3 regions of the Streptosporangium sp. NPDC049644 genome follow, and region 3 is predicted to be linked to each of the others. Evidence: riboswitches for the same ligand, from Rfam matches in the RefSeq annotation. Region 3 holds a riboswitch; each other region holds the start of a gene.

Region 1 (2,256 bases), on a different contig from region 3:
CGAGGAACTCCGCGACGCCCTCGTCGTAGGAGGCGAGAAGTTCGGCGTAAACCTCCGGGGCGACGGGCGTGCCCTGGATCTCCTGAAATCCGTGCCGGGCGAAGAAGTCGACCTCGAAGGTCAGGCAGAAGACCCTGCGCAGCCCCAGTTCGGCGGCCGTGCGGATGAGCGCCGAGACGATCCGATGGCCGATTCCCATCCCCCGGCGGGTCGGATCGACGGCAACGGTCCGGATCTCGGCAAGATCCTCCCAGAGGACATGGAGCGCCCCGCAACCGAGGATCATCCCCTCAGCGTCGGTCGCGACCCAGAACTCCTGGATGTCCTCGTACAGGGTGACGGTGGCCTTCTCCAGCAGGCGCGGGCCGGCTCCACCGTAGGTGTCGACGAGCCGCCTGATGGCGCGGACGTCCGGGGTGCGGGCGCGACGGACCGTGACCGCCGGGGTGACGCCGGGAGCGGGTGATTCCCGCCCCTCTCCCTCGGATCCGGTTCGCCGCTCCCCTTCTTTCCCGGGGTTCGCGAACGGCACGGGAGAATGCTCCGCAAGCTGCTCCATGACCGATCAGCGTACGTCCTCTCCGGCCTTCAATTACGGCTCATCCTTAACTCCGGCCCCGAAGGCATCACATGACCCTTGGTAGTTGGTTTACCACGCTGGGCGCACGACGCCTCCGATGTGTCGCAGCTCATCTTTGGCACGGTCCCGGACCAGGGAAGACCCGCGCCGGGACCACCGCGAGGAAGGCAAAGGCAGCGTAATGGCCATGTTGATCATATTGCCATGTGATCTTTCCGTGACATTTCAGTTGCGAAACCTCTACTGAGTTCGCAGTTCTGGTTGAGCAGGAACCACGAGTGCACTAATCTCCGTGCTCGATGTCAGAGACGTAAAAAGCCTGACCCGCCGAATCTCCCGACCAGGGGAACCGGGGACCCACCACGTCCTTCGGGGTGAATCCGAGTGCCACCGGCGCACCCGGTAGGGCTGCCTCCGGCCCGAACCCGTCAGCTAACCCGGTAGGCGGCCGAGGAGAGGAGCCCGTTGGTGAAGCGCATGCGCGACCGCGCAGGAGAGCACGCGGGCGGCGACGCCCGCTGTCGAGAACGCGCGCCGCGGAGGCGGAGTCGCCGCATGGCGGTCATCGGCCTGGCGTTCGCCATCATGACCCTCGGCACCCCCCTGGTCTCGGCCACGGCGGATCCCGAGCCCAGCCTCCAGCAACTGGCCAAGCAGGCCGAGAAGCTGCACGAGGAGATCGGCACGCTCGCCGAGCAGTACAACGGCGAACGGGTCAGGCTCAAGCAGGCCCAGCGAGCCGCGGAAAGTGCCAAGAAGACCCTCGCGACGAGCGAGTCGGAGCTCGCGACCCGGCGCACCAAGGCCACCCTCCTCGCGCAGAGCAACTACATGTCCGGCGGCCTGAACTCCGGACTCGCCTTCACCCAGGCGACCGACCCCGACACCTTCCTCGACCAGGCCACCACCAACTACGCCCTCCAGCAGCAACAGAGTGAGGAGGTCGCCCAGGTCGGCCGGGCGATCGAGGCCGCCGAGCGGGCACAGGCCAGCGCCAAGGCGAGGACCTCGGAGGTCAAGGCGCTCCTGGAGGAGATCGATGGCAAGCGCAGCAAGATCGAGCGACTGGTCGCGCGGGTCGAGAGCGACCTGTTCAGCGAGGTGCGCACCAGGGCCGTCAGCAACAGGGGTGCCCGGGTGAAGGTCGACGTGCCCATCGTGGGCAGCGGCAAGGCGGCGGAGGCGGCCCGCTGGGCGCTCACCCAGCAACTCAAGCCGTACGTCTGGGGCGCCGAGGGCCCCAACTCCTTCGACTGCTCCGGGCTGGTCATGTGGGCCTACCAGAAGGTCGGCATCAGCCTGCCGCACTACACCGGCAACCAGTGGACCGCGGGCACCCACATCTCCAGAAACGATCTGCGCCCAGGCGACCTGGTCTTCTTCTACAGCGACCTGCACCACGTCGGGATCTACATCGGCGCGGGCCTGATGGTCCACGCGCCCCGGACGGGTGACGTCATCCACATCGCCACGATCGACAACCGGCCCTTCGCCGGCGGGGTGCGGATCGCCGACTGAGCGGCCGAGCCGACCGGCCCTCGGCAGGAGCGCGCCCGCTCCTGCCCGGCGAACCCTGCCCTGCCGAGGGCCGGTCGGGCGGTGCTCCCCGGAGTCGCGCCCCCGGGACTCGTGCCCCGCGGGTGCGGTGGCCGACGACAACGCGGCGAGACGCCACC
Region 2 (2,256 bases), on a different contig from region 3:
GGCGGCTTCGGCGGTCGCGGCGGATTCGACAGGGGCCGCAACCCCCGTGTCATCGACGAGCCCGCACTCAAACGGATAGCCCAGACCACCGGCGGCTCCTACCACCGCGCTGAGAACGCCGACCAGCTCCAGAGCGCCCTCGACGCCCTCCCCGGCAGCTTCACCGTCATCCGGCAACAGGTCGACACCGCCCCCGCCTTCGCCGCCGGGGGCGCCGCCCTCGTCACCGCGGCCCTGTCCCTCTCCCTCTGGTGGAATCGCCCCCGGACACCGACCCGCTGACGTACCCGTGGCCGCAACGCCTCAGCGGCCCCCGCGGGGACGGCGCTAGTACATCGAGATGTGCGGGTGGTCGTAGTGGTTGGCGGTGATGCCGCCGCGGTTGGACATGGTTCTCCAGCCGGAGCCGTGGTTGATGCGCTGGCGCCAGATCACGTACTTCACCCCGAGCTTGGCCTTGTTCTTGATGGCCCAGGCGGCGATCTCGTCGCCGAGCCGGAGATTGGCGGCCGAGGGCATCGTGCCGCCGGTGCTCATCATGAAGTCGCAGGCGCGGCCGAGGGGGTGCTCGCCGCCGTCGTTCGCGGACCGGTAGCAACCGACCGAGTACGGGAGGTCGAAGCGTCTCTTGACGGCCTCACGCATGATCCGGGTCCGGTCGGTGATGTTGTCGGCGCCGGTGGGGAGTTGCGGGGCCCAGCTGCCGTCGGCGCGGCGCCCGGAGCCGACGGGGGCGAGCTGGTCGAGCTTGTTCTTGATGTCCTTGATCACGTCTTCGACCTCGTCGCGCTGGGTCTGCATCTCTCTGGCCTCCTCACCGATGTCGTCGGTGAGCTTGGCGGCCGTCTCGGTCGCCCTCTTCCTGCGTTCGAGGCTCTCGGCGAAACCCTGCAGGTGGGCGCTCTGCTGGGCGGTGAGCTGCTCCATCACCGCGGCTCCCCCCATGTCGTCGGCGAACAGCAGCGCGGGCAGGCCGCCGGTGCTGCTCTGGTAACGGAGCTGGACTATGGAGTCGACCTGCTTCTCCGCCCTGGCGTAGAGGTCCTCGGCCCTGGCCAGGTTCTGCTTGGCGACGGCCTCGGCCTTCTGCGCCTTCTTGAGGGACTCGCGCTTGGCCGCGTAGGCCTCGATCAGCGAGTCGACCTTCTTGCCGAGTTTGGCCAGCTCGGCGCGGAGCTTGGCCTCGGTCGGCTTGGGCTCCGCGCTTCCCGCGGTGGGGGCGCCGAGGGTGAACGTGGCGATCAGGCTCGCACAAAGGGCCAGAGCCGCATGCCGACGGAACGTGGGGGACGGGGCCGCCACGAACTCTCCTCTCCTTCCGCCTACCGGGTTAGCTGACGGGTTCGGGCTGGAGAACGCCCTTCCACCGAAGTGGTTTCACCCCAGGTGCGGTGGTTCCCCGGCTCCCGGGCGATGCGCCTGGGATTAGGCATATCGGCTGTTGCAGCCGATGTGGGAAGGATAGTAGTGGTAAACAGAGGGTCACGCGACTTCAAGACGAGACCAATTGGTGATCAGTTCGTGACAACAGAGCGCAGAAGGTGTGCTGCCTCCTCGGGCAGCACGTCGTTCACGAAGGCGCCCATGGCCGACTCGGAGCCGGCGAGATATTTCAGCTTGTTCGGCGCGCGGCGGATGCTGAACAGCTCCATGTGCGCGTACGACAGGTCACGACCGGTGTTGACCGGCGCCTGGTGCCAGGCCGCGATGTAGGGCATCGGCACGCCGAACAGTCCGTCGAGGCGGCGGAGCACGTCGGTGTAGAGCGGTCCGAACGCCGCGCGCTCCGCGGGCTCCAGGCCGACCAGATCGGGGACCTGCCGGTGGGGGTAGAGGTGGACCTCCACCGGCCAGCGGGCCGCGGCCGGGACGAACGCCGTCCAGTGCTCGTTCGAGGCCACCACCCGGATCCCGGCCTCCCGCTCCGCGGCGAGCACGTCGGCGAACAGGTTGCCGCCGGTCCGCTCCCGGTGCCGCCCGGCCGCCCCGAGGGTCAGCCTGGTGCGCGGGGTCACGTAGGGGTACGCGTAGATCTGGCCGTGCGGGTGGAGCAGGGTGATGCCGATCTCGGCTCCCCGGTTCTCGAAGCAGAACACCTGCTCCACGCCCGGCATCGCCGACAACTCCGCCGTACGGTCGATCCAGGCCTCCATGACCAGCTCCACCTGCTCGGGGGGGAGCATCGCGAACGAGGAGTCGTGCTCGGCGGTGAAGCAGACCACCTCACAGCGGCCGATCCCGGGGCGGACCTCACTC
Region 3 (2,256 bases):
GTCCGGCCCCGGCGGGAAGGCTCGCCGCCGATCCCGGCGTGGTCGCCGACTGGTACGCCGGCCTGGTGGCCGAGCGCCGGACCCCGCTCGGGCTCGTCGCGGTCGAGCGCGGGGCCGACGCCCTCGCCGTGATGGGCTGGCAGGGCGCCCTGAACCACAACGAGTGGATGGTCCCGCTCGCGGCGGTGGTGCGGAGCTGGGAGGACAGGTTCGGGGTGCGGCTGGTCGGGATGGGGTTCAACACCCTCGACCTCAGCGTCGCCGCGCCCCCGACGACCTCGGAGCACGCCCTGCACGTCGCCGCGGAGCACTGGACGTTCTGCCCGGACAGCATCATCCAGGGCGCGGGGACCCTCGTCGACTACGCCGAGCAGATCAAGGGCAGGAACGCCTGGTCGTTCTGGTGGGACTGAGTTCGCCCCCGGAGGCGCGGCTTCCGGCGACGCGCGTCTTTGGCGGTGGTCCACCTCGGAGGTGGTCCCTCCGGGCGTGAAAGGGCTTCGAGTGTGGACGACCTTCGGGCGACCGGGCTCCCCGCGGGCGCGGAAAGGCCTCGGATGCGGGGCTCGGGGGCGAAACCCGGGATCGGCAAGACGTTCTCGCTGGTAGGGCGACTGTTGGTGGGACGGGGTCTCCGGTGGGGCTTTCTTGAAGCTTGCAGGTAGATCTTCTGGGGTTTTCATGGCATTTGCTTTGCTTTGTCCGATTTCGGCAGGTAGTGTCCACGGATATCGGTTGGCGACCTGCCCTTCACAAGAGGGAGCGGCCGGCCGACGTCGAATCCCACCGGCCCCCAGGGGCCAGGGAACCGGGGAACCACTTTCCTGGGGTGAATCCGCTGCGAACGTGCGGCGGTAGGGCAACTCCACCGCCCGAACCCGTCAGCTAACCCGGTAGACGAGCTGGAGAGGAGATCCCCCTCATGGATCACCGCGTCACCACGTCGGTGCCCGCCCTGCCCGTGCCGACCACCTGAACCTCGTCCTTTCCTACGCCGCGCCTGATCGCGGCGTCTGGACCGTGCTCCGCGTGACGACCCGCTGATCTCGCCACGCCACTTTTCCGAAGAGCGCGTCCCCGCCAGTGCACCTCTTGCCGTGTGTCGCAGCTGGTTGTCCCGTTCCCTCGCGAAAGAGCCCATTCTTCATGCGTCTTCCTTTCGGCCTGCCCGAGAACGGCCTGCCCAAGAGCCTCCCGTACCAGAACCGCCTCGCCACCGCCGCCCTCGTCGGGGCCGGCCTGCTCGTCTCCGGCGGCGTCGTCTCCGCGCTGCCCGCCTCCCCCGCGGCCGCCGCCCCCGCCTCCGTCGCCTCCCCCGGAGCGGACACCGAGCCGGTCGCCAACGGGGTCGTGCTCCTCCAGGGCTCGACCAGGGCCTCCTACTTCTGGGACGACTCCTCGGGCAGGGCCGGCGACACCGGTCTGCCGGCCAGTGGCAAGCCGATGCAGAAGGGCATGATCGCCAGCCCGAGCTGGCCCCTGTTCACCGAGGGCTACGTCGTCTACAAGGGCAAGAAGGCCAAGTTCTTCGTCGGTGACCGCGGTCCCGGCGTGCCCTCCAATTCGGGCGTCATGATCGACCTCGACGCCAAGACCTTCGCCGACCTGACCGGCGGCCGGTTCAACCCCGCCACGCTCGGCGTGGACGGCAACGGCGGCATGGGCCACATCGACGTCAAGTACGTGGTCACCAAGTGGGGGGACGGCGTGGGCAAGAAGAACCACCCCGTGGCGTTCTCCACCGGTGCCTGGCGTTACCGGGACGCGAACCCGGCGAAGCCCCCGCAGACGGCCCTGGTCAAGGCCGAGCAGTCCAAGAAGTCCGTGAAGACCCAGCAGGCGATCCAGACGTTCGCCAAGCCCAAGATCATGTCCGAGCCCCTCACCGCGCCCGAGGCGATCATCGCCGCCAAGCCGCTCGCCCTGTCCGGCACCGCCGGGGCCGCCGAGCAGGGGGTCCGGGACCTGGGCGCCAACGCCCCGGTGGCGGCCGAGACCTCGACCGGTCCCTCCACGGCCGCCTCCCTGGCCCTGGCGGGAGTGCTCGCCGCGGGCGGCGGCACCTACCTGGTCGCCGGCCGTCTCCGCCGCAGGGCGGTCGCCGAGGAGAGCTGAGGCCCGGCGCGATCTCCGGCCCACCCCGCACCGACGCGGTCGATGAGCTCACCGCCGGGGTGACGTCCGGGCGGTGAGCTCCTGTCGAGGCCCGTGCCCTTCCGGAAGGGCACGGGCCTCGACAGGATCAGATCTCGAGTT

What was found. A riboswitch is a leader RNA that binds a small molecule or an ion and turns the genes downstream of it on or off. The one in region 3 is predicted to bind cyclic di-AMP.
Region 1: linked by a shared signal. The riboswitch ahead of AB0J58_RS29280 (NlpC/P60 family protein) and the one ahead of AB0J58_RS18025 (hypothetical protein) in region 3 are both predicted to bind cyclic di-AMP.
Region 2: linked by a shared signal. The riboswitch ahead of AB0J58_RS23205 (hypothetical protein) and the one ahead of AB0J58_RS18025 (hypothetical protein) in region 3 are both predicted to bind cyclic di-AMP.

What each region holds. Positions count from the first base shown of each region.
Region 1 covers NZ_JBFAOJ010000063.1:1,183-3,438, reverse strand. The annotation lists gene AB0J58_RS29285 (amino-acid N-acetyltransferase) at 1-559, opposite strand, end outside; cyclic di-AMP (ydaO/yuaA leader) riboswitch at 896-1,043, shown strand; gene AB0J58_RS29280 (NlpC/P60 family protein) at 1,136-2,098, shown strand.
Region 2 covers NZ_JBFAOJ010000042.1:11,048-13,303, reverse strand. The annotation lists gene AB0J58_RS23210 (VWA domain-containing protein) at 1-282, shown strand, start outside; gene AB0J58_RS23205 (hypothetical protein) at 328-1,302, opposite strand; cyclic di-AMP (ydaO/yuaA leader) riboswitch at 1,306-1,442, opposite strand; gene galT (galactose-1-phosphate uridylyltransferase) at 1,515-2,256, opposite strand, start outside.
Region 3 covers NZ_JBFAOJ010000028.1:8,863-11,118, reverse strand. The annotation lists gene AB0J58_RS18030 (DUF4253 domain-containing protein) at 1-413, shown strand, start outside; cyclic di-AMP (ydaO/yuaA leader) riboswitch at 765-915, shown strand; gene AB0J58_RS18025 (hypothetical protein) at 1,147-2,115, shown strand; gene AB0J58_RS18020 (hypothetical protein) at 2,243-2,256, opposite strand, start outside.